Halalkalicoccus sp. CG83: one gene and its partners. The main gene of each other region encodes a partner of the protein of the gene in region 3 in a complex. Links are inferred from orthologs where the notes say so. Each region holds a gene or a part of one and is shown on either strand. Other genes may lie near its edges. The genes, in order: V0Z78_RS04765, V0Z78_RS16250, rpl7ae, rpmD and V0Z78_RS04755.

The links.
Region 1: rpl7ae (region 3) and V0Z78_RS04765 share a complex: the UniProt entries of both Methanocaldococcus jannaschii proteins name them as parts of the 50S ribosomal subunit. The link is inferred for Halalkalicoccus sp. CG83 from one-to-one orthologs.
Region 2: rpl7ae (region 3) and V0Z78_RS16250 share a complex: the UniProt entries of both Methanocaldococcus jannaschii proteins name them as parts of the 50S ribosomal subunit. The link is inferred for Halalkalicoccus sp. CG83 from one-to-one orthologs.
Region 4: rpl7ae (region 3) and rpmD share a complex: the UniProt entries of both Methanocaldococcus jannaschii proteins name them as parts of the 50S ribosomal subunit. The link is inferred for Halalkalicoccus sp. CG83 from one-to-one orthologs.
Region 5: rpl7ae (region 3) and V0Z78_RS04755 share a complex: the UniProt entries of both Methanocaldococcus jannaschii proteins name them as parts of the 50S ribosomal subunit. The link is inferred for Halalkalicoccus sp. CG83 from one-to-one orthologs.

The regions. Positions count from the first base shown.
Region 1 is NZ_JAZDDH010000001.1:937,021-941,606, reverse strand. What follows is about bases 1,777-4,586. They hold V0Z78_RS04765 (50S ribosomal protein L6), read left to right. Parts: upstream 1,777-2,794; coding sequence 2,795-3,379; downstream 3,380-4,586. Other genes in these bases: V0Z78_RS04755 (50S ribosomal protein L19e), read left to right, coding at 4,186-4,586; V0Z78_RS04760 (50S ribosomal protein L32e), read left to right, coding at 3,380-4,189; V0Z78_RS04770 (30S ribosomal protein S8), read left to right, coding at 2,400-2,792; V0Z78_RS04775 (30S ribosomal protein S14), read left to right, coding at 2,230-2,403; V0Z78_RS04780 (50S ribosomal protein L5), read left to right, coding at 1,777-2,233. In the rest of the region: V0Z78_RS04800 (30S ribosomal protein S17), read left to right, coding at 1-168; V0Z78_RS04795 (50S ribosomal protein L14), read left to right, coding at 168-566; rplX (50S ribosomal protein L24), read left to right, coding at 571-927; V0Z78_RS04785 (30S ribosomal protein S4e), read left to right, coding at 924-1,685; more of V0Z78_RS04780, read left to right, coding at 1,682-1,776. UniProt on the Methanocaldococcus jannaschii protein: This protein binds to the 23S rRNA, and is important in its secondary structure. It is located near the subunit interface in the base of the L7/L12 stalk, and near the tRNA binding site of the peptidyltransferase center.
Region 2 is NZ_JAZDDH010000002.1:512,937-517,531, reverse strand. The notes cover bases 945-3,763. They hold V0Z78_RS16250 (50S ribosomal protein L37ae), read right to left. Parts: upstream 2,586-3,763; coding sequence 2,304-2,585; downstream 945-2,303. Other genes in these bases: V0Z78_RS16245 (heavy metal translocating P-type ATPase), read right to left, coding at 2,843-3,763; V0Z78_RS16255 (DNA-directed RNA polymerase subunit P), read right to left, coding at 2,173-2,307; V0Z78_RS16260 (KEOPS complex subunit Pcc1), read right to left, coding at 1,896-2,159; V0Z78_RS16265 (oligosaccharyl transferase, archaeosortase A system-associated), read right to left, coding at 945-1,677. Outside these bases: more of V0Z78_RS16265, read right to left, coding at 1-944; more of V0Z78_RS16245, read right to left, coding at 3,764-4,595. UniProt on the Methanocaldococcus jannaschii protein: Binds to the 23S rRNA.
Region 3 is NZ_JAZDDH010000001.1:1,466,494-1,470,945, forward strand. Bases 747-3,422 are described here. They hold rpl7ae (50S ribosomal protein L7Ae), read left to right. Parts: upstream 747-1,741; coding sequence 1,742-2,104; downstream 2,105-3,422. Other genes in these bases: V0Z78_RS07605 (FAD-dependent oxidoreductase), read right to left, coding at 747-769; V0Z78_RS07610 (putative quinol monooxygenase), read left to right, coding at 1,073-1,378; V0Z78_RS07620 (30S ribosomal protein S28e), read left to right, coding at 2,116-2,340; V0Z78_RS07625 (50S ribosomal protein L24e), read left to right, coding at 2,341-2,790; ndk (nucleoside-diphosphate kinase), read left to right, coding at 2,787-3,248. Outside these bases: more of V0Z78_RS07605, read right to left, coding at 1-746; more of msrA, read right to left, coding at 3,423-4,035; peptide-methionine (R)-S-oxide reductase MsrB, read right to left, coding at 4,085-4,452. UniProt on the Methanocaldococcus jannaschii protein: Multifunctional RNA-binding protein that recognizes the K-turn motif in ribosomal RNA, the RNA component of RNase P, box H/ACA, box C/D and box C'/D' sRNAs.
Region 4 is NZ_JAZDDH010000001.1:934,040-936,979, reverse strand. It holds rpmD (50S ribosomal protein L30), read left to right. Parts: upstream 1-1,208; coding sequence 1,209-1,673; downstream 1,674-2,940. Other genes in the region: secY (preprotein translocase subunit SecY), read left to right, coding at 2,198-2,940; V0Z78_RS04735 (uL15m family ribosomal protein), read left to right, coding at 1,676-2,194; V0Z78_RS04745 (30S ribosomal protein S5), read left to right, coding at 562-1,209; V0Z78_RS04750 (50S ribosomal protein L18), read left to right, coding at 8-559; V0Z78_RS04755 (50S ribosomal protein L19e), read left to right, coding at 1-8.
Region 5 is NZ_JAZDDH010000001.1:935,697-938,696, reverse strand. It holds V0Z78_RS04755 (50S ribosomal protein L19e), read left to right. Parts: upstream 1-1,275; coding sequence 1,276-1,725; downstream 1,726-3,000. Other genes in the region: rpmD (50S ribosomal protein L30), read left to right, coding at 2,926-3,000; V0Z78_RS04745 (30S ribosomal protein S5), read left to right, coding at 2,279-2,926; V0Z78_RS04750 (50S ribosomal protein L18), read left to right, coding at 1,725-2,276; V0Z78_RS04760 (50S ribosomal protein L32e), read left to right, coding at 470-1,279; V0Z78_RS04765 (50S ribosomal protein L6), read left to right, coding at 1-469. UniProt on the Methanocaldococcus jannaschii protein: Binds to the 23S rRNA.

The DNA of each region.
Region 1 (4,586 bases), 530 kb from region 3 along the record:
AAGATAGCAGAGACACGACCGCTCTCGAAGACCAAGAGCCACGTCGTCGTCGAGGTCACCCAGGCCGAACCCGAAGTCGGCCCGATCGACCCGACGGTAGAGGCCTCTCCCGACGAGGAGGAGACCTCGAGCGATGTGGAGACCGAGGCCGCCGGAGGTGAGGAGTGATGGAGGCGCTGAAGGCCGACGTCACGAAGGGACTCTCGAAGGGCGCGCTCATCAACTGCGCCGACAACACCGGTGCCCGCGAGCTGAAGCTGATCAGCGTCTCGGGCTATTCGGGCGTGAAGAACCGCCAGCCCCAGGCCGGGGTCGGCGACAAGATCACGGTGTCGGTGACGAAGGGCACCCCCGAGATGCGCCGACAGATCCTCGAGGCGGTCGTCATCCGCCAGCGCCAGTCGATCCGACGACCCGACGGCACGCGCGTGAAGTTCGAGGACAACGCCGCCGTGGTCATCGACGACGCAGAGGAGCCGCGCGGGACCGAGATCAAGGGTCCGATCGCGCGCGAGGTCGCAGAGCGCTTCGGAAGCGTCGCGAGCACCGCGACGATGATCGTATAGAACCATGAGCAGACAACCACGCAAACAGCGAAACCAGACCGCAGACGCGCCGCTACACGAGCGTCACTCGCAGGTCAACGCGGCGCTGGACGGCGACCTCCGCGAGGAGTACGGCGTCCGGCGCACCCGCGTGAACGCGGGCGACACGGTCGAGGTGATGCGCGGGGACTTCGCCGGCGAGACCGGCGAGGTCGTCTCGGTCGACCTCAGAAACGCCGTCGTCCACGTCGAGGACGTCACCGTCGAGAAGGCCGACGGCGAGGAGGTGGCGCGTCCACTCGACGCGAGCAACCTCCGCATCACGGGGCTCGACCTCTCCGACGAGGTACGCGAGGCGCGTCTGGAGGGTGATGACGAATGAGCAAACACCAGAAACGACTGTCAGTACCGAACTCCTGGCCGGTCGAACGAAAGACGGCGAAGTACACCGTGAAGGCCCGCGCGGGCCCCCACGGCGAGAACGGCGTCCCGCTCGTGATCGTGCTGCGGGACGTACTCGGCTACGTCGACTCGACCAAGGAGGCGAAGTACGCCGCCAACGAGGGCAACGTCCTCGTCAACGGCGAGCCCGTTCGTGACGTGCGGCGTCCGATCGGGATGTTCGACATCCTCGGGTTCGCGGAGCGCGAGGAGTACTACCGCGTGTTCCCCGACGAGGGCGGACGCCTCGCGCTGACGCCGATCGACGCCGAGGACGCCGACGGCAAGCTCGGCAAGATCGTCGACAAGCGCCAGGTCCCCGGCGGCCAGACGCAGCTCCAGCTGCACGACGGCCGGAACCTCCGCGTCGAGGACGGCAGCGAGTACTCGGGCAAGGACTCGATCGTCATCGGCTTCGAGGACGGCGAGATCCTCGCGCACTTCGTCTACGAGGAGGGCGCGCTGGTCACTGCGGTTCGGGGCCAGCACGCCGGCGAGATCGGGACGATCGAGGCGATCGAGGTGATCCCCTCGAGCGCGCCCAACACCGTCACCGTCGAGACCGACGACGGCACGTTCGAGACCGTCGAGGAGTACATCGTCGTGATCGACGAGAACTTCGTCGGCGGGGACGCCGCTGCGTCCGATGGGGACGCCGCCGCGACCGACGAGGACGCCGCCGGAGGTGAGGACGAATGAGCGAGTCCGAAGCCGAGGGCGAGGGCGAGTTCCACGAGATGCGCGAGCCCGTCGTCGAGAAGGTCGTCGTCCACATGGGCGTCGGCACCGGCGGGCGCGAGCTCGCGAACGCCGAGGACATCCTCGAGGAGATCACCGGCCAGGAGAGCGTCCGCACGCAGGCCAAACGGACCAAACCCGAGTTCGGCATCCGCGAGGGCGACCCGATCGGCGCGAAGGTCACCCTTCGCGGCGAGAACGCCGAGGAGTTCCTCGAGACCGCGCTGCCGCTGGCGACGCTGTCGGGCAACCAGTTCGACCGAACCGGCAACGTCAGCTTCGGCATCGAGGAGCACACCGAGTTCCCCAGTCAGGAGTACAACCCCGACATCGGGATCTTCGGAATGGACGTGACGATCAACCTCGTGCGGCCGGGCTACCGGGTGAAGAAACGCGACATCGCCTCGCGACAGATCCCGTCGAACCACCGGCTCGACGCGCGGGCCGCGATCGCCTACCTGAACGAGCGGTTCGACGCCGGCATCGGCGACCAGGAGGACGACGAATGAGTGAAAGCGAAAGCGAGACGGGCGAGCACGCCGCGAAGCGCACCGCACAGCGAGAGAAGTGCCAGCGATGTGGCCGCAAGCAGGGCCTCGTCGGCAAGTACGACATCTGGCTGTGTCGACAGTGCTTCCGGGAGATCGCCCGCAACATGGGGTTCAAGAAGTACAAATGACAGCGAACGATCCGTTCAGCAACGCGCTTTCGGGGCTGAACAACGCGGAGAGCGTCGGGCATCTGACGCACACGGTATCGCCCGCCTCGAACCAGATCGGCTCCGTACTCGAGGTCCTCTACGACCGCGGGTACGTCGACGGCTTCGAGTTCGTCGACGACGGGAAGTCGGGTCGGTTCGAGATCGAACTGAAGGGTGCGATCAACAGATGCGGTGCCGTCAAGCCCCGCTACTCGGCGGGCGCCGACGAGTTCGAGAAGTGGGAGAAGCGGTTCCTCCCCGCCCGTGACTACGGGACGCTCATCGTCACGACGAGCCACGGCATCATGAGCCACTACGAGGCCCGCGAACAGGGCATCGGTGGCCAGGTGATCGCGTACGTCTACTGACCATGCCACGAACAGAAATCACACTACCGGAGGAGGTTTCGGCCGAGGTCGACCACCTCGAACTGACGGTCTCGGGGCCGGACGGCGAGGTCACTCGCCGGCTGTGGTACCCGGACGTCTCCGTCTCGACGGGGACGACCACCGTCGAGGAGGAGACCGACGATGGCGAGACCGAGCAGCGCGAGGTCGACGCGGTCCTCATCGAGAGCGACGAGGAGGACGCGAAGACGAAGGCGACGCTCGGCACGTTCGAGAGCCACGTCCGCAACATGATCCGCGGCGTGAGCGAGGGGTGGGAGTACCGGATGGAGGTCCTGTACTCGCACTTCCCGATGCAGGTGTCGGTCGAGAACGACGAGATCGTCATCGAGAACTTCCTCGGCGAGCGAGCGGCGCGACGGTCGTCGATCCACGGCGACACCGAGGTCGAGATCGACGGCGAGGAGCTCGTCCTCCGCGGTCCGAACAAGGAGGACGTCGGCCAGACCGCCGCGGACATCGAACAGCTCACGCGGGTCAGCGGCAAGGACAACCGCGTGTTTCAGGACGGCGTCTACATCGTCGAGAAACCCAAAGGAGGCGTCTAAATGGCCGAAGAAGAAGAGCACGAGGAGACCGAGACCGAGACCGAAGTCGAACAGGAGACCGAGGACACCGAGGAGGCGACCCCCTCGGAGGACGAGCAGGCAGCCCCCGACGACCCGGTCGAGCTGAGCGACATCAGCGGCGTCGGCGACGCGAAGGCCGACGCGCTGCGCGAGGCCGGCTTCGAGACCGTCGAGGACGTCAAGGCGGCGAGCCAGGGCGAACTCGCGGACGTCGAGGGGATCGGTAACGCACTGGCCGCACGAATCAAGGCCGACGTCGGCGGACTCGAGGTCGAGGAGGAGACCGAGGCCGACGTCGAGGACACCGAGCCCGAAACCGAGGTCGAGGAGACCGAGGCGGCCGAGACCGAACTGCAGGCGCGCGGGCTCACGGAGAAGACGCCCCAGCTCGACGACGAGGAGGTCCGCCTCCTCGGCGAGCGAGCCCGCGTCAGCAAGCCGCAGTTCAACCGCCAGGACTACCACATGAAGAAGCGAACGCCGACCTCGTGGCGCCGCCCCCGCGGCGGGCTCTCGAAGCAGCGCCGTCGCATCAAGGGGAAGGGTCAGGTCGTCAAGGCCGGCTTCCGCACGCCGACCGAGGTCCGCGGTCGTCACCCGAGCGGCTTCGAGGAGGTCCGCGTCCACAACGTCGACGACCTCGAGGGCGTCGACGGGGACCGAGAGGCAGTGCGCATCGCCTCGTCGGTCGGCGCACGCAAGCGCGAACGCATCGAGGAGGAGGCAGAGAACGCGGGCGTCCGCGTTCTCAACCCCACGTACGTCGAAGTCGAGGTGAACGAGGAATGAGCGATCTCTCGGCACAGAAGCGACTGGCGGCGGACGTTCTGGACGTCGGCAAGAACCGCGTCTGGTTCGATCCCGAGGCGCAGGGCGAGATCGTCGACGCGATCACCCGCGAGGAGATCCGCGAGCTCGTCGACCAGGGGATCATCCAGGCGAAGGACAAGCGCGGCAACTCCCGCGGACGGGCGCGAGAGCGCCAGAAGAAGCGAGCCTACGGCCACCAGAAGGGCGCGGGCAAGCGAAAGGGGAAGGCCGGCGCGCGCCAGGACGAGAAGGAACAGTGGCAGAATCAGATCAGAGCACAACGTCGACGACTGCGCGAGCTCCGCGACGAGGGCGAGCTCTCGCCCGGCGAGTACCGCGAGCTCTACAACAAGGCCCGCGGCGGGGAGTTCCGCAG
Region 2 (4,595 bases), on a different replicon or contig from region 3:
GGGGACGTCGTAGGTGCCGTAGTACGCCAGTTCGTCCTCGTTGTCCGCGCCGCCCCACGCGCCGGGCGCGGGGCTGTTCGTCTCGAGCCACGCGTTCGAGCTCTTCCAGAACATGGCGTCCCGGCTCGGACTCGTGGTCTGGCCGGCCTCGACGACCGTCGTCTCCGCGACCGGCGGCATCAGCGGGACGACGAGAATCGTCAGCAACACCAGGAGCACCAGCGCCTGATGACCGTCGATCCCGCGGAGACGCGAGCCGTCGATACGGCCCGCTCGGTCGATGGCCCACCCGATGAGGTACGCGTTCAACACCGCGATCGGCACCACGTAGTAGTAGTGGAAACGGATCTGCGTGAACGCCATCGAGGTGAGAAAGAGCGTCCAGACGACGATCAGGACGTGCTCGGAGCGGTGGTCGGCCGTGCGGACGAGGCGGGCGACGAGCACGGCCAGACCGATCATGGCCGTGTAGAACGCCAGGCCGTACTGGCGGTAGACGAACCGGTTGAAGGCGTCGGGCGGCTGGGCCTCCTGGACGGTCAGCGCCGTCGTCGAGTAGCCGAACGGCAGCAGTCGGCCCGAGACGGTCTGGACGATCGTCCCCCATAGCTCGGGCAGGAGGAGCGCGACGATCGGTATCGAGACGAAGATGACGCCGGTGATCGCGGCGGGGTAGTATCGCTCGTCGAGGCCGCGTCTCCGCCAGCCGCGCGCGAGCCACGCCATGAACGCACAGCCGAGCGCGACGACGAACGCCAGAAGCGGCTGGAGCGGACCGGCGTTCGTGGAACTGATCCGGGTGACCTCCATCGTCGCCAGCGTGAGCGCGCCGGTGACGCCGAGGGCCACCGCCCCGACGAACGCGAGGTTCTCGGGGCGTCCGCCGCGACCGAACTCCACGCTCAGCTCGATCACGAAGAAGAACCCGAGGATGCCGATCAGTACGATCCCAGGGGGCCAGACCCAGATGTAGAGCGTGATCGCGAGGCCCGCGAGAACGCTGTAGAGGACCAGTCGACCGAACCGCCCGTGGTCGCGGACCGCGATGGTCTCGTAGACCGAGTCCCCGCTCTCGGCGACGCGCAGCGCGACCATCATCGCCAGAACCGCGATCGACATGAACAGCACCTCTGCGCCGTGGTGCTGGAGCATGCCCGTCGTGGTCCGGTTCAGGAACAGTCCGGGGAACAGCGCGAGCAGAACGACCCCCGCCAGACCGCCGATGCGTCCGCCGAGACGTGCGCCGATGTAGTAGGTTGGGACGACGACGAGCGCGCCCAGCGCGGGCACGGTGAGGAGCGCGACCAGGAAGACGGTCTGCTGGGTGGGGTCGCCCCGGCCCACGATCAGGGCGACGGTGGCGATGATCTGATCGAACAGCGTGCCGAACTGGCCGACGTAGGTGCCCGTCGGGTAGGCCGTCCAGGGGTCGTACGGCATCGTGGCGGGCCAGTTGTGGACCGTGTACATCGTCGTTCGCCAGTGGTACCACGAGTCGACCGCCCTGAGTCGGATCGCGCCGTCGTCGAAGACGAAGTCGTCGTAGGACTGGACGCGGACCCAGAACATGAAGAGCATGGCGATCGCGAGGAGAGGGAGGTGATACCACCGCTTGAGAGCCTCGAGAACGAGAGACGAGCCGCGGGTGCGGTCGGCCCGCTCGGTACGTTCGCCCATTGACGTACGAATCGCTGATACGAGGATAAACCTTTCACTATCGACGCCCCGTCGTTCGGGGGTGCAGAGCGGCCGTGAGCGGGCGAAACGCCGGGAACGGGACGGTCGGCTCGGGCCTCCTCCACCCGCGGACACCGTCGAGACCAGCGTTCGCGCCGAGTCCGGGGGGATCGACCGGGGGACGAGCCCTTATCGAGCGTCGGACGCGACGTCCCACATCATGCGTCGTCGCGTTCGGCGGCGTCCGCGACCGTCTCGGCCGTGTCGACGAGGGAGCACCACGTGTTGAGCGCCGCCCGAAGCGCCACGAGGTCGTCGGCCTCGATCCGGACCGTGAGCGTCGTGTTCTCGTGACCCAGCGTGGCCTGCGAGCGAGCGTCCGCGAGCGGTTCGACCTCCGGACGGAGGCTGCGTTCGACGACGCGAGCGCGGCGCTGATCGTCGTATTCGAAGGTGAGAATCGCGTCGTGGGGCGCGTCCATCCCGGCCCGCTCGTCAGTTCACGCCGACTTCCTTCACGTCGCGGCTGCGCTCCTTGAGCAGCACGCGATGACCGCAGTACGGACAGCGGACGCCGCCGTACTCGTCGAGTTCGACGTCACGTTTACACCGCGAGCACTTGTAGCTCATTCGTCGTCGGACTCGTCGAGTGCCGCACGGATCGATCGCGTGACGGTCCGGCCAGCGGGGGTCTGCGGGCGGTAGGTGCCGCCGGCGAACTCGTAGCCACACTTCCCGCACTGCCAGATACCCGTCCCCGTTCGGGAGACGTCGTCCGTCCCACACTCCGGGCAGGTGTGCGAGTCGTGCATGTCCGCCTCGATCTCGGTGACGCGCTTTCGAGAGACTCTACCGTAGCGCGCACCGAAACGCCCCGCGCTGCCGACGCCCTTCGATCTCTTAGCCATAGTGGCCGTAGCTATCCGAAGCGCGCACATAAGCCTGTTGAACCAACCCACCTTTTGCGCTGCAGTCGCACGCCTTCGGCGTGCTCCTTCGGCAAAAGCTGGACCAAAACGATCCTCACTCCCGATGGTCGTTCGGATCGACCGCTCGTTCTCTGTGGTCGCGGCCAGTGCGCACGAACGACACCGGGCTGGTTCGTTCGCGTCGTCGAGGCGCTCCACGGGGCGAGTCATGCGTTCCCGGCTGCCCCGTCGTGACGTCAGTCGAACCGCTCCGGCGTGATCCGCGCCAGGCGAAGCGCGTTCCCCGTCACGCCGAGGCTCATCCCCATGTCGCCGACGATGACCGCCAGCGCCACGCTCACGAACCCGAGCGGGACGCCGAGCGCGAGCAGCGCCTTCGTGCCGAGGCTCGCCCAGATGTTCTGCCGGATGACGCTGTTGGCCTCGTGCGACAGCGCGTACAGATACGGCAGCCGTCCGATGTCGTCGCCCATCAGGGCGATGTCGGCGGTCTCTAGCGCCGTGTCCGTGCCGGCCGCCCCCATCGCGATGCCGACCTCCGCGGTGGCGAGTGCGGGTGCGTCGTTGATGCCGTCGCCGACCATCGCCACGTCGCCGTACTCCGCCTGGAGCGACTCGATGGCCTCGACCTTCTCCTCGGGCAGCAGCTCCGCCCGGTACTCGTCGACGCCCACCTCGCGGGCGATGGCGTGGGCCGTGCCCTCGTTGTCGCCGGTCAGCATCACGACCCGTTCGACGCCCAGTTCGTGCAGGCGTTCGACGGCCCGCTTCGAGGCGGGGCGGACCTCGTCCGCGATCGCGATGGCGCCCAGTAACCGCGTCTCCGTCCCGACGACGACGACCGTCTTGCCCTCCCGCTCCAGCGCGGCGAGCGCGTCGTCGGCGAATCGCTCGCCACCGGCGGCGGTCGCTCTCTCGGCTACGGTGCCGCCGTCGGACCGCTGCGTCCGACGAGCCTCCGCCCCGCGCTGTGCGTCGGAGCCACCGTCAGTCGCTCGGCGAGTCCTCGAGAGATCGAACCCCAACTCCTCGAAGAGGGCGGGCTTGCCCGCGTAGTACGTCTCTCCGTCGATCTCGCCGCGGATGCCACGCCCGGTCAGGCTCTCGAACCCGTCGGGCTCGGGGAGGCGACCGACGTCGCCCTCCTCGGCACGGGCGAGAATCGCCGCGGCGATCGGATGCTCGCTTCGTCGCTCGAGACCGGCGCCGTAGCGAAGCAGGGAGGCTTCGTCGACGTCGCCGAGCGGGACGACGTCGGTGACGGCGAGCTCGCCCTTGGTGAGCGTCCCGGTCTTGTCCAGTGCGATGGCGTCCACCTCGCCCATCGCCTCGAGGTAGGTGCCGCCCTTGATCAGGACGCCGTTCTTCGCGGCGCTGGTGATCCCCGACACCACCGAGACGGGCGTCGAGATAACGAACGCACACGGGCAGGCGATCACCAACAGCGTAAGCCCGCGGATGAACCACGTCTGCCAGTCGGCGGCGAAGCCGAGCGTGTACCCGGCTACGTCGACCGAGATCGGCTCGGCGATGAGCAGCGGCGGAACGGCGGCGGTCAGGATCGCCAGCACGACCACGATCGGCGTGTAGTAGCCGGAGAACCGGTCGACGAACTGCTCGGTGTCGGTCTTCTTCGCCTGTGCTCCCTGCACCATCTCGATGATCCGCGAGAGGGTGGAGTCCGACGCCACCGACGTGACCCTGACCTCGAGATAGCCCTCCTGGTTGATCGCGCCGGCGTACACCTCGTCGCCCGCGGCCTTGTCGACGGGAACGCTCTCGCCGGTGATCGGCGACTGGTCGACCGCGCTCACGGCTTTTGCTCGCGGGCTCCGCTCGCTCGCATGACCCGAGGAGCGAAGCTCCTCGCTGTCGCCGTTCGCTCGCGGGATCTTCGATCCCGCCCTGCTCTCGCCCTCGACGACCGTCCCGTCGAGGGGGATCTTCTCGCCGGGGCGCACGATCACGGTCTCGCCCACTTCGATCTCC
Region 3 (4,452 bases):
CCATCCCCACCGGCACCTCCTCGTCGGCCGTGACGACCGTTTCGACCCGGTCGTCGCCGGCGACCGTCTCCACCTCGCTTTCGAGGTAGAGGGCGACGTCTCGGTCGCGCAGGTGCCCGGCGATCGTCTCGCTCGTCGCCTCACCGAACGGCGCCAGCACGTGCTCCCCTCGCTGGAAGAGGTGGACCTCGAAGTCGTTCTCCGCGAGCGCCTCGGCCATCTCGATGCCGACGTAACCGCCGCCGACGATCCCCACCGGCGCGGTACAGTCCTCGAGGAATCGGCACGCCGGACCGCTGTCGGGCTGGGCGAACGTGCCCTCCGAGCGCGACCGGCCGACGAACTCCCGGAGATCGCGTCCGTCGGTCATCGATCCGAGCGTGTAGACGCCCTCGAGGTCGGTACCCTCGATCGGCGGGACGGTCGCCGCCGCACCGGTCGCGATGAGGAGGTGGTCGTAGGGCTGAACGATCTCTCCCCCCTCGTTCTCCGCGGTCACGGTTCGCTCGTCCGGGTCGATCGAGACGACCTCGTGGCCCGTCCGGAGGTCGATGTCGCGCTCCTCGCGGAACTCCTCGGGGGTCACGGAGACCAGTTCGTCGAGCGACTGGATCTCGCCCTTGACGTAGTACGGCAGCCCGCACGCGCCGTAGGAGACCCACTCGCCCTTCTCGAAGACGACGACCTCGAGCTCCGGGTCGTCCCGTTTGGCCTTGCTCGCGGCGGACATCCCGGCGGCGTCACCGCCCACGACGACGAAGGTTGTCATCCCATGGGCAGTTCTCGGGAACGGCAATAAGTCGTCCTCCGACGTGCGCTCCGGTCGTCCATCCGCACGGGCGGCCATGAGTCTCGCCGGGCTGTCGAGCGGCGTCGAGGACCCCGATAGCCACGCGGCCGGACCGTCTTCGTGGGAGGTTTCCGTAGCGTCGACACGGCTACAGCCGATCCCGTCGGAACGAGACCAGCAAACGGGACGGGACGGGAGCGCTCGGCGCCGGTCGCCGCGGTTGGAACCGAGAGCGCACAACGGCCGAGCGATTATATGTCCCCTCTTCGTGGACCGAGTGCAATGCTCGTAGTTCACGCGACGTTTCCGATCGATTCCGACAGCCGGGAGAGAGCGCTCGAACTGATCGAGACGCTGGCCGACCGATCCCGTCAGGAGGACGGCGTCATCGACTACCGGGTCGCGGCCGACATCGACGATCCGAACCTGTTCCGGTTCTTCGAGCAGTACGAGAACGAGGAGGCGTTCGGAGCGCACTCGGAGACGGACCACTTTCAGGAGTTCGAGAGCGAACTCCCGGAACTCCTCGCCGGCGAACCCGAGGTGACGCGGTTCGACGGTGCCGACGCCTCCACCGTGGAGCTCTGACCGACAGCCGTCGTTCCGTGGAGAGCCTTTTCGGGTGATCGACCCGTTCAGCAAGGGAGCGGATCCGTCACCGTCGCGGTGTCGGGGTCGGTGAGCGTCAGGACGGCTGAGCCGTCTCGGGTCGGAGTTCGTCGCACCGAAGAGCGGAACGCACGGGGACGACGCTTCCGATGGGTCGCCCGAGGACGAACGTACCTGATCGCTCCCGTGCGTTCGATTCACACGCCCTCAGGCGTTTGAACACGCTTTTATGGAGGGCTGCGCTATCCCGTTGTACAGCCTGCACGGGGTCATGAGGCTCCTAGCCGCTTAGGATCTACATCGGCAGGGGGGCGCGAGCCCGCGTGCAGGAGGAGAAACACCATGCCAGTATACGTCAACTTCGATGTACCGGCCGACCTCCAGGACGACGCCATCGAGGCGCTCGAGGTCGCCCGCGACACGGGTACCGTCAAGAAAGGAACCAACGAGACGACCAAGGCGATCGAGCGCGGCAACGCGAAGCTCGTCTACATCGCCGAGGACGTCCAGCCCGAGGAGATCGTCCTCCACCTGCCCGAACTCGCCGACGAGAAGGGGATCCCCTTCGTCTACGTCGACACGCAGGACGACGTCGGCCACGCCGCCGGCCTCGAGGTCGGTTCGGCCGCCGCGGCGATCGTCGACGCCGGCGACGCCGAGGACGACGTCGAGGACATCGGGGACAAGCTCGAGGAGCTTCGCTGAGGTGAGTTGAGATGAGCGCAGAGGACTCAAGCGGCGACTCGACGGCCGCGGAGGTCATCGAGATCGTCGGCAAGACCGGGATGCACGGCGAGGCCATGCAGGTCAAGTGCCGCATCCGAGAGGGCGAGAACCAGGGACGCATCATCACGCGAAACGTACTCGGCCCCGTCCGGGAGGGCGACGTGCTCCAGCTGCGCGAGACCGCCCGGGAGGCCGATTCGATCGGAGGCCAATAGATGGTCGAGACACGCACCTGTGACTACAGCGGCGAGGAGATCGAGCCCGGAACGGGCATCATGTACGTCCGCACCGACGGAACGGTGCTCCACTTCGTCGACTCGAAGGCGGAGAAGAACTACCGGCTCGGCCGAGAGGCCCGCGACCTCGAGTGGACCGCCGCCGGCCGCAACGAGAAGGCGGGACGCGCACGCACCCAGGAGAAGCGCGACGCCAAGGCGGAGTCCACCGCAGCGGACGCCGGCGAACCCGGTACCGAGGCCGCCGCCACCGTCGAGGAGGCGACCGTCGAGACCGACGAGGAGACGGCCGAGGAGGTCACCGCTGACGACGCCGACGTCGACAGCGACGCCGGCGCCGAGCAGGCGGAGTCCGTCGAGGAGGATGAGGACGAGCCCGAAACGATGACCGAGGCACCCGAGGACGTCGACGAGGACGACGAAGAATGAGCGAGACGGAGCGCACCTTCGTGATGGTCAAGCCCGACGGCGTCCAGCGCGGGTTGATCGGCGAGATCGTCTCGCGGTTCGAACAGCGCGGGCTGAAGCTCGTCGGCGGGAAGTTCATGCAGATCGACGAGGAGCTCGCCCAGGAACACTACGGCGAGCACGAGGACAAGCCGTTCTTCGAGGATCTCGTAGGGTTCATCACGTCGGGACCCGTGTTCGCGATGGTCTGGGAGGGCCAGGACGCGACCCGCCAAGTGAGGAGAATGATGGGCGAAACCGACCCCGCGGACTCCGCACCCGGCACGATCCGGGGAGACTTCGGACTCGACCTGGGTCGGAACGTCGTCCACGGCTCGGACACCGAGGAGGGTTCAGCCGAACGCGAGATCGAGCTGTTCTTCGACGACGACGAACTGCTCGAGTACGAACGCATCGACGAGACCTGGCTCTACGAGTAACCGACCGTTCTCTTCGTCTCTCCTTCGGTCGCTCACCGACGAGCGACGCGTCGAACCCCCCGGCGAATCGTGACGGGTAATCGTCTTCTGGGGAGGGGAAACCGACGCTTCGGCGATCACGATCGACGACGAGAGGCGTCTCCGCCCTCGGATCCCTCTATCGGCCGCCCGCGGTACGCCCGAGCGCCGTGGTCAGTCCGTCTTCCTCGGGGATCTCGTGTCCCGCCGCGTGCGCGTTCAGCTTCGCCGCCGTCGGCGACTCTCGGATCTCCTCGTCGTCGTAGCCCGCTTCCTCGAACGCCCCCAGTAGCGACGGCTTCGATCGGAGGCTGTACTTCTGGTGGTAGTCCTCGGCGGGATGGAACCGATCGAGGTGCTCGATCCTCGTTTCGATCGAGTCGGGGGAGCGGCCGTCGGCCTCGAGATACGTCTCGATCGCCTCGCGCTGTCCCTCCGTCTCCCGGAACACGGCGTTCTGGTACTGCTTCTTCCGTGTCTGGCGGTTCGGATCGTGGCGTTCGAAGACGACGTCGAGGAGATCCGCGTAGGAGAGCCTCCCGGGGTCGTAGTCGACCTGGAACGCCTCGGTGTGGTCGCCGAGGGCGTGGTACGTCGGATCGGGCTTCGTCCCGCCGGCGTAGCCGACTCGCGTTCGAACGACGCCCTCGATCGCGCCGAAGCGCGCGTCCGGCCCCCAGAAACAGCCGAGCGCGAACGTCGCGGTCTCAGTCTCCTCTCGATCCGGTGTCGCCCGATCGAACTCGCGTATCGTGGTCGGTGTCAACATGAGGCGTGTCCGTCGGAGAGGGTCGCCGCGTCGCGGTGCGGTTCGTTCCTCACTCCTCGTCCTCGAACTGCAGGGCGATGCCGTTGATACAGTAGCGTTTCCCGGTCGGCTCGGGCCCGTCGTCGAACACGTGGCCGAGGTGGCCGTCACAGTCGCTGCAGACGACCTCGGTCCGCGTCATGCCGTGGCTGTGGTCCGGTCGCGTCTCCACCGCGTCGTTGTCGGCCGGGTCCCAGAAGCTCGGCCACCCGGTTCCGGAGCCGAACTTCTCGTCGGTCGTGAACAGCACCTGGCCGCAGCCGGCACAACGGAAGACGCCGTCGCCCTCGATGTCGAGTAGCTCCGAGGAGTTCCGCGGCTCGGTCCCGCACTCGCGGAGGATGAGGTACTCGTCATTAGAGAGCATCTCCTGCCACT
Region 4 (2,940 bases), 530 kb from region 3 along the record:
ACGAATAATGGCAACAGGACCACGCTATAAGGTGCCGATGCGTCGGCGCCGCGAAGTCCGAACAGACTACCACCAGAGGTTGCGCCTGCTGAAATCCGGCAAACCTCGTCTGGTTGCTCGCCAGAGCAACAAACACGTCAGGGCGCAGCTGATCACGACCAGTCCACAGGGCGACGAGACGCTCGCGAGCGCACACTCCTCGGACCTCGCCGACTACGGCTGGGAGGCCCCGACGGGGAACCTCCCCTCGGCGTATCTGACGGGGCTGCTCGCGGGAAAACGCGCGCTCGAGGCGGACGTCGAGGAGGCGGTCCTCGACATCGGCCTCTACACGGCGACGCCCGGCAGCACGCTGTTCGCGGTCCAGGAGGGCGCGATCGACGCGGGCCTCGAGATCCCGCACAGCGATTCGGTGCTGGCGGACTGGAGCCGAACCCGCGGCGAGCACATCGCGGAGTACGCAGAGCAGCTCGACGAGCCGCTGTACAGCGGCGAGTTCGACGCAACGACCCTTCCCGAGCACTTCGATGAGGTTCGGGAGACCATCATGGAGGAGTAAGCATGTCACAACGAAACGACGGGTGGGAGCCCGTCACACGGCTCGGCCGACTCGTCCGCGACGGCGAGATCGAGACGATGGAGGAGGCGCTCAACTCGGGACTGCCGCTGAAGGAGACGGAGATCGTCGACCAGCTCCTTCCCGGCCTCGAGGACGACGTACTGGACATCAACATGGTCCAGCGGATGACCGACTCGGGCCGCCGGGTGAAGTTCCGGTGTGTCTGCGTCGTCGGCAACCGCGACGGCTACGTCGGCTACGCGGAGGGCCGTGACGACCAGGTCGGCGGCGCCATCCAGAAGGCGATCGGCATCGCGAAGCTGAACATCATCAAGGTCGACCGCGGCAGCGGCTCCTGGGAGGACCGCGCGGGCGGCACCCACTCGCTGCAGCGAAAGTCGACCGGCAAGGCCGGCAGCGTCACCGTCGAGGTCATCCCGGCACCGAAGGGCCTCGGGCTCGCGGCCGCCGAGACCGTCCGCAGCGTGCTCGAGCTCGCCGGCATCGAGGACGCCTGGACGAAGAGCCACGGCAACACCCGGACGACGGTCAACCTCGCGAAGGCGACGTTCAACGCGCTCGAGAACGCCTCGCAGTCGCGGGTGCCCGACCACGTCCAGGAGCAGCGACAGCAGGAGGTCGTCGAATGATGCAGGCGGTCGTCCAGATCCGCGGCGACGTCAACATGGACTACGACGTGGAGGACACCCTCTCGATGCTGAACCTCCACCGAGTGAACCACTGTGCGCTCGTCCCCGAACACGAGACGTTCCGCGGGATGATCGCGAAGGTGAACGACTACGTCGCCTACGGCGAGCCGAGCAGCGAGGTCGTCGAGACGCTGATCCGCAAGCGAGCGGAGCCCGCCGAGGGCAGCGGCGAGATCGACGACGAGTGGCTCGCGGAGAACACCGAGTACGACTCGGTGGAGGCGCTCGCGGAGGCGCTTCTCGACGAGGAGACGACGCTGGGAGAACAGGGGCTCACGCCCGTCCTCCGGCTCCACCCGCCGCGTGGCGGTCACAAGGGGATCAAGCATCCCGCGAGCCAGGGCGGACAGCTGGGCAAACACACGACCGAGGAGATCGACGACCTCCTCGAGGCGATGCGATAACAATGACGAACAAGAAACGACGCCAGCGCGGTTCGCGCACGCACGGCGGCGGCACGCACAAGAACCGGCGCGGCGCCGGCCACCGGGGCGGACGCGGGGCTGCCGGACGCAGCAAACACGAGTTCCACAACTACGGGCCGCTCGGCAAACACGGCTTCACTCGACCGGAGAAGGTCAAGGAGACTGTCCTCACGATCGACGTCCAGAAGCTCGACGAGGACGCCCCGCTCTACGTCGCGGACGACCTCGCGAGCGAGGAGGACGGGAGCTACCACCTCGACGCCCGGGACATCGTCGAGGACGGCCACGAGGCCGACGCGGTGAAGGTGCTCGGCGGCGGCCAGGTCCGCAACGCGCTCTCGATCACCGCGGACGCCTTCTCCGCGAGCGCGGTCGAGCTCGTCGAGGAGGCCGGCGGCGAGGCGATCGTCTCCGAGCGCGGACAGGTCGAGGAGGAGTCCGACGAGGAGGACGGCGAATCAGAACCACAAAGTATTGAACCAACGGCTGACGAAGCGTAATCAATGACCTGGAAGGAAGCCGCCGAACCGATTCTCACACGAATGCCGGGGGTGACGCGTCCGGAGGGGCACATCCCCTTCAAACGCAAGCTGACGTGGACGCTCGGCGTCCTGCTCGTCTACTTCTTCCTGACGAACGTCTACCTCTGGGGGCTGCCCGAGGCACAGGCCGGTCAGGACATCTTCGGGAACTTCCGGTCGATCCTCGCCGGCGAACAGGGGACGATCCTCCAGGTGGGGATCGGACCGATCGTCACCGCGAGTATCGTCCTCCAGCTGCTGGGCGGCGCAGGGCTGCTGGGACTGGACACGAACGACCCGCGCGATCAGGTGCTGTACCAGGGCCTCCAGAAGCTGCTGGTGGTCGTGATGACCGCCCTGACCGCGTTCCCGATGGTGTTTCTCGGCGGTTTCCTTCCCCCGAGCCCCGAACTCGCGGCGGCGTACGGCCAGACGACGGTCCAGACGCTGATCTTCGCACAGGTGTTCGTCGGCGGGGTCTTCATCCTGTTTCTCGACGAGATCGTCTCGAAGTGGGGCGTCGGCAGCGGGATCGGACTGTTCATCATCGCCGGCGTGAGCCAGCGACTCCTGGGCGGGCTGTTCGCCTGGGGCGGGCTGCCCGGCGACGTCGGCATCATCCCGACGTGGTTCTCGATCCTGTTCGGCCAGACCTCCTTCCCCTCGTTGCTGACGAGCGAGGGACTCCAGGAGCTCTTCCTCGGGCAGGGGGCGCTGCTCGCGAT
Region 5 (3,000 bases), 530 kb from region 3 along the record:
CTCCGTCTCGACGGGGACGACCACCGTCGAGGAGGAGACCGACGATGGCGAGACCGAGCAGCGCGAGGTCGACGCGGTCCTCATCGAGAGCGACGAGGAGGACGCGAAGACGAAGGCGACGCTCGGCACGTTCGAGAGCCACGTCCGCAACATGATCCGCGGCGTGAGCGAGGGGTGGGAGTACCGGATGGAGGTCCTGTACTCGCACTTCCCGATGCAGGTGTCGGTCGAGAACGACGAGATCGTCATCGAGAACTTCCTCGGCGAGCGAGCGGCGCGACGGTCGTCGATCCACGGCGACACCGAGGTCGAGATCGACGGCGAGGAGCTCGTCCTCCGCGGTCCGAACAAGGAGGACGTCGGCCAGACCGCCGCGGACATCGAACAGCTCACGCGGGTCAGCGGCAAGGACAACCGCGTGTTTCAGGACGGCGTCTACATCGTCGAGAAACCCAAAGGAGGCGTCTAAATGGCCGAAGAAGAAGAGCACGAGGAGACCGAGACCGAGACCGAAGTCGAACAGGAGACCGAGGACACCGAGGAGGCGACCCCCTCGGAGGACGAGCAGGCAGCCCCCGACGACCCGGTCGAGCTGAGCGACATCAGCGGCGTCGGCGACGCGAAGGCCGACGCGCTGCGCGAGGCCGGCTTCGAGACCGTCGAGGACGTCAAGGCGGCGAGCCAGGGCGAACTCGCGGACGTCGAGGGGATCGGTAACGCACTGGCCGCACGAATCAAGGCCGACGTCGGCGGACTCGAGGTCGAGGAGGAGACCGAGGCCGACGTCGAGGACACCGAGCCCGAAACCGAGGTCGAGGAGACCGAGGCGGCCGAGACCGAACTGCAGGCGCGCGGGCTCACGGAGAAGACGCCCCAGCTCGACGACGAGGAGGTCCGCCTCCTCGGCGAGCGAGCCCGCGTCAGCAAGCCGCAGTTCAACCGCCAGGACTACCACATGAAGAAGCGAACGCCGACCTCGTGGCGCCGCCCCCGCGGCGGGCTCTCGAAGCAGCGCCGTCGCATCAAGGGGAAGGGTCAGGTCGTCAAGGCCGGCTTCCGCACGCCGACCGAGGTCCGCGGTCGTCACCCGAGCGGCTTCGAGGAGGTCCGCGTCCACAACGTCGACGACCTCGAGGGCGTCGACGGGGACCGAGAGGCAGTGCGCATCGCCTCGTCGGTCGGCGCACGCAAGCGCGAACGCATCGAGGAGGAGGCAGAGAACGCGGGCGTCCGCGTTCTCAACCCCACGTACGTCGAAGTCGAGGTGAACGAGGAATGAGCGATCTCTCGGCACAGAAGCGACTGGCGGCGGACGTTCTGGACGTCGGCAAGAACCGCGTCTGGTTCGATCCCGAGGCGCAGGGCGAGATCGTCGACGCGATCACCCGCGAGGAGATCCGCGAGCTCGTCGACCAGGGGATCATCCAGGCGAAGGACAAGCGCGGCAACTCCCGCGGACGGGCGCGAGAGCGCCAGAAGAAGCGAGCCTACGGCCACCAGAAGGGCGCGGGCAAGCGAAAGGGGAAGGCCGGCGCGCGCCAGGACGAGAAGGAACAGTGGCAGAATCAGATCAGAGCACAACGTCGACGACTGCGCGAGCTCCGCGACGAGGGCGAGCTCTCGCCCGGCGAGTACCGCGAGCTCTACAACAAGGCCCGCGGCGGGGAGTTCCGCAGCGTCCGCTACATGACCAACTACATCGACAACGAATACGGTGACGAATAATGGCAACAGGACCACGCTATAAGGTGCCGATGCGTCGGCGCCGCGAAGTCCGAACAGACTACCACCAGAGGTTGCGCCTGCTGAAATCCGGCAAACCTCGTCTGGTTGCTCGCCAGAGCAACAAACACGTCAGGGCGCAGCTGATCACGACCAGTCCACAGGGCGACGAGACGCTCGCGAGCGCACACTCCTCGGACCTCGCCGACTACGGCTGGGAGGCCCCGACGGGGAACCTCCCCTCGGCGTATCTGACGGGGCTGCTCGCGGGAAAACGCGCGCTCGAGGCGGACGTCGAGGAGGCGGTCCTCGACATCGGCCTCTACACGGCGACGCCCGGCAGCACGCTGTTCGCGGTCCAGGAGGGCGCGATCGACGCGGGCCTCGAGATCCCGCACAGCGATTCGGTGCTGGCGGACTGGAGCCGAACCCGCGGCGAGCACATCGCGGAGTACGCAGAGCAGCTCGACGAGCCGCTGTACAGCGGCGAGTTCGACGCAACGACCCTTCCCGAGCACTTCGATGAGGTTCGGGAGACCATCATGGAGGAGTAAGCATGTCACAACGAAACGACGGGTGGGAGCCCGTCACACGGCTCGGCCGACTCGTCCGCGACGGCGAGATCGAGACGATGGAGGAGGCGCTCAACTCGGGACTGCCGCTGAAGGAGACGGAGATCGTCGACCAGCTCCTTCCCGGCCTCGAGGACGACGTACTGGACATCAACATGGTCCAGCGGATGACCGACTCGGGCCGCCGGGTGAAGTTCCGGTGTGTCTGCGTCGTCGGCAACCGCGACGGCTACGTCGGCTACGCGGAGGGCCGTGACGACCAGGTCGGCGGCGCCATCCAGAAGGCGATCGGCATCGCGAAGCTGAACATCATCAAGGTCGACCGCGGCAGCGGCTCCTGGGAGGACCGCGCGGGCGGCACCCACTCGCTGCAGCGAAAGTCGACCGGCAAGGCCGGCAGCGTCACCGTCGAGGTCATCCCGGCACCGAAGGGCCTCGGGCTCGCGGCCGCCGAGACCGTCCGCAGCGTGCTCGAGCTCGCCGGCATCGAGGACGCCTGGACGAAGAGCCACGGCAACACCCGGACGACGGTCAACCTCGCGAAGGCGACGTTCAACGCGCTCGAGAACGCCTCGCAGTCGCGGGTGCCCGACCACGTCCAGGAGCAGCGACAGCAGGAGGTCGTCGAATGATGCAGGCGGTCGTCCAGATCCGCGGCGACGTCAACATGGACTACGACGTGGAGGACACCCTCTCGATGCTGAAC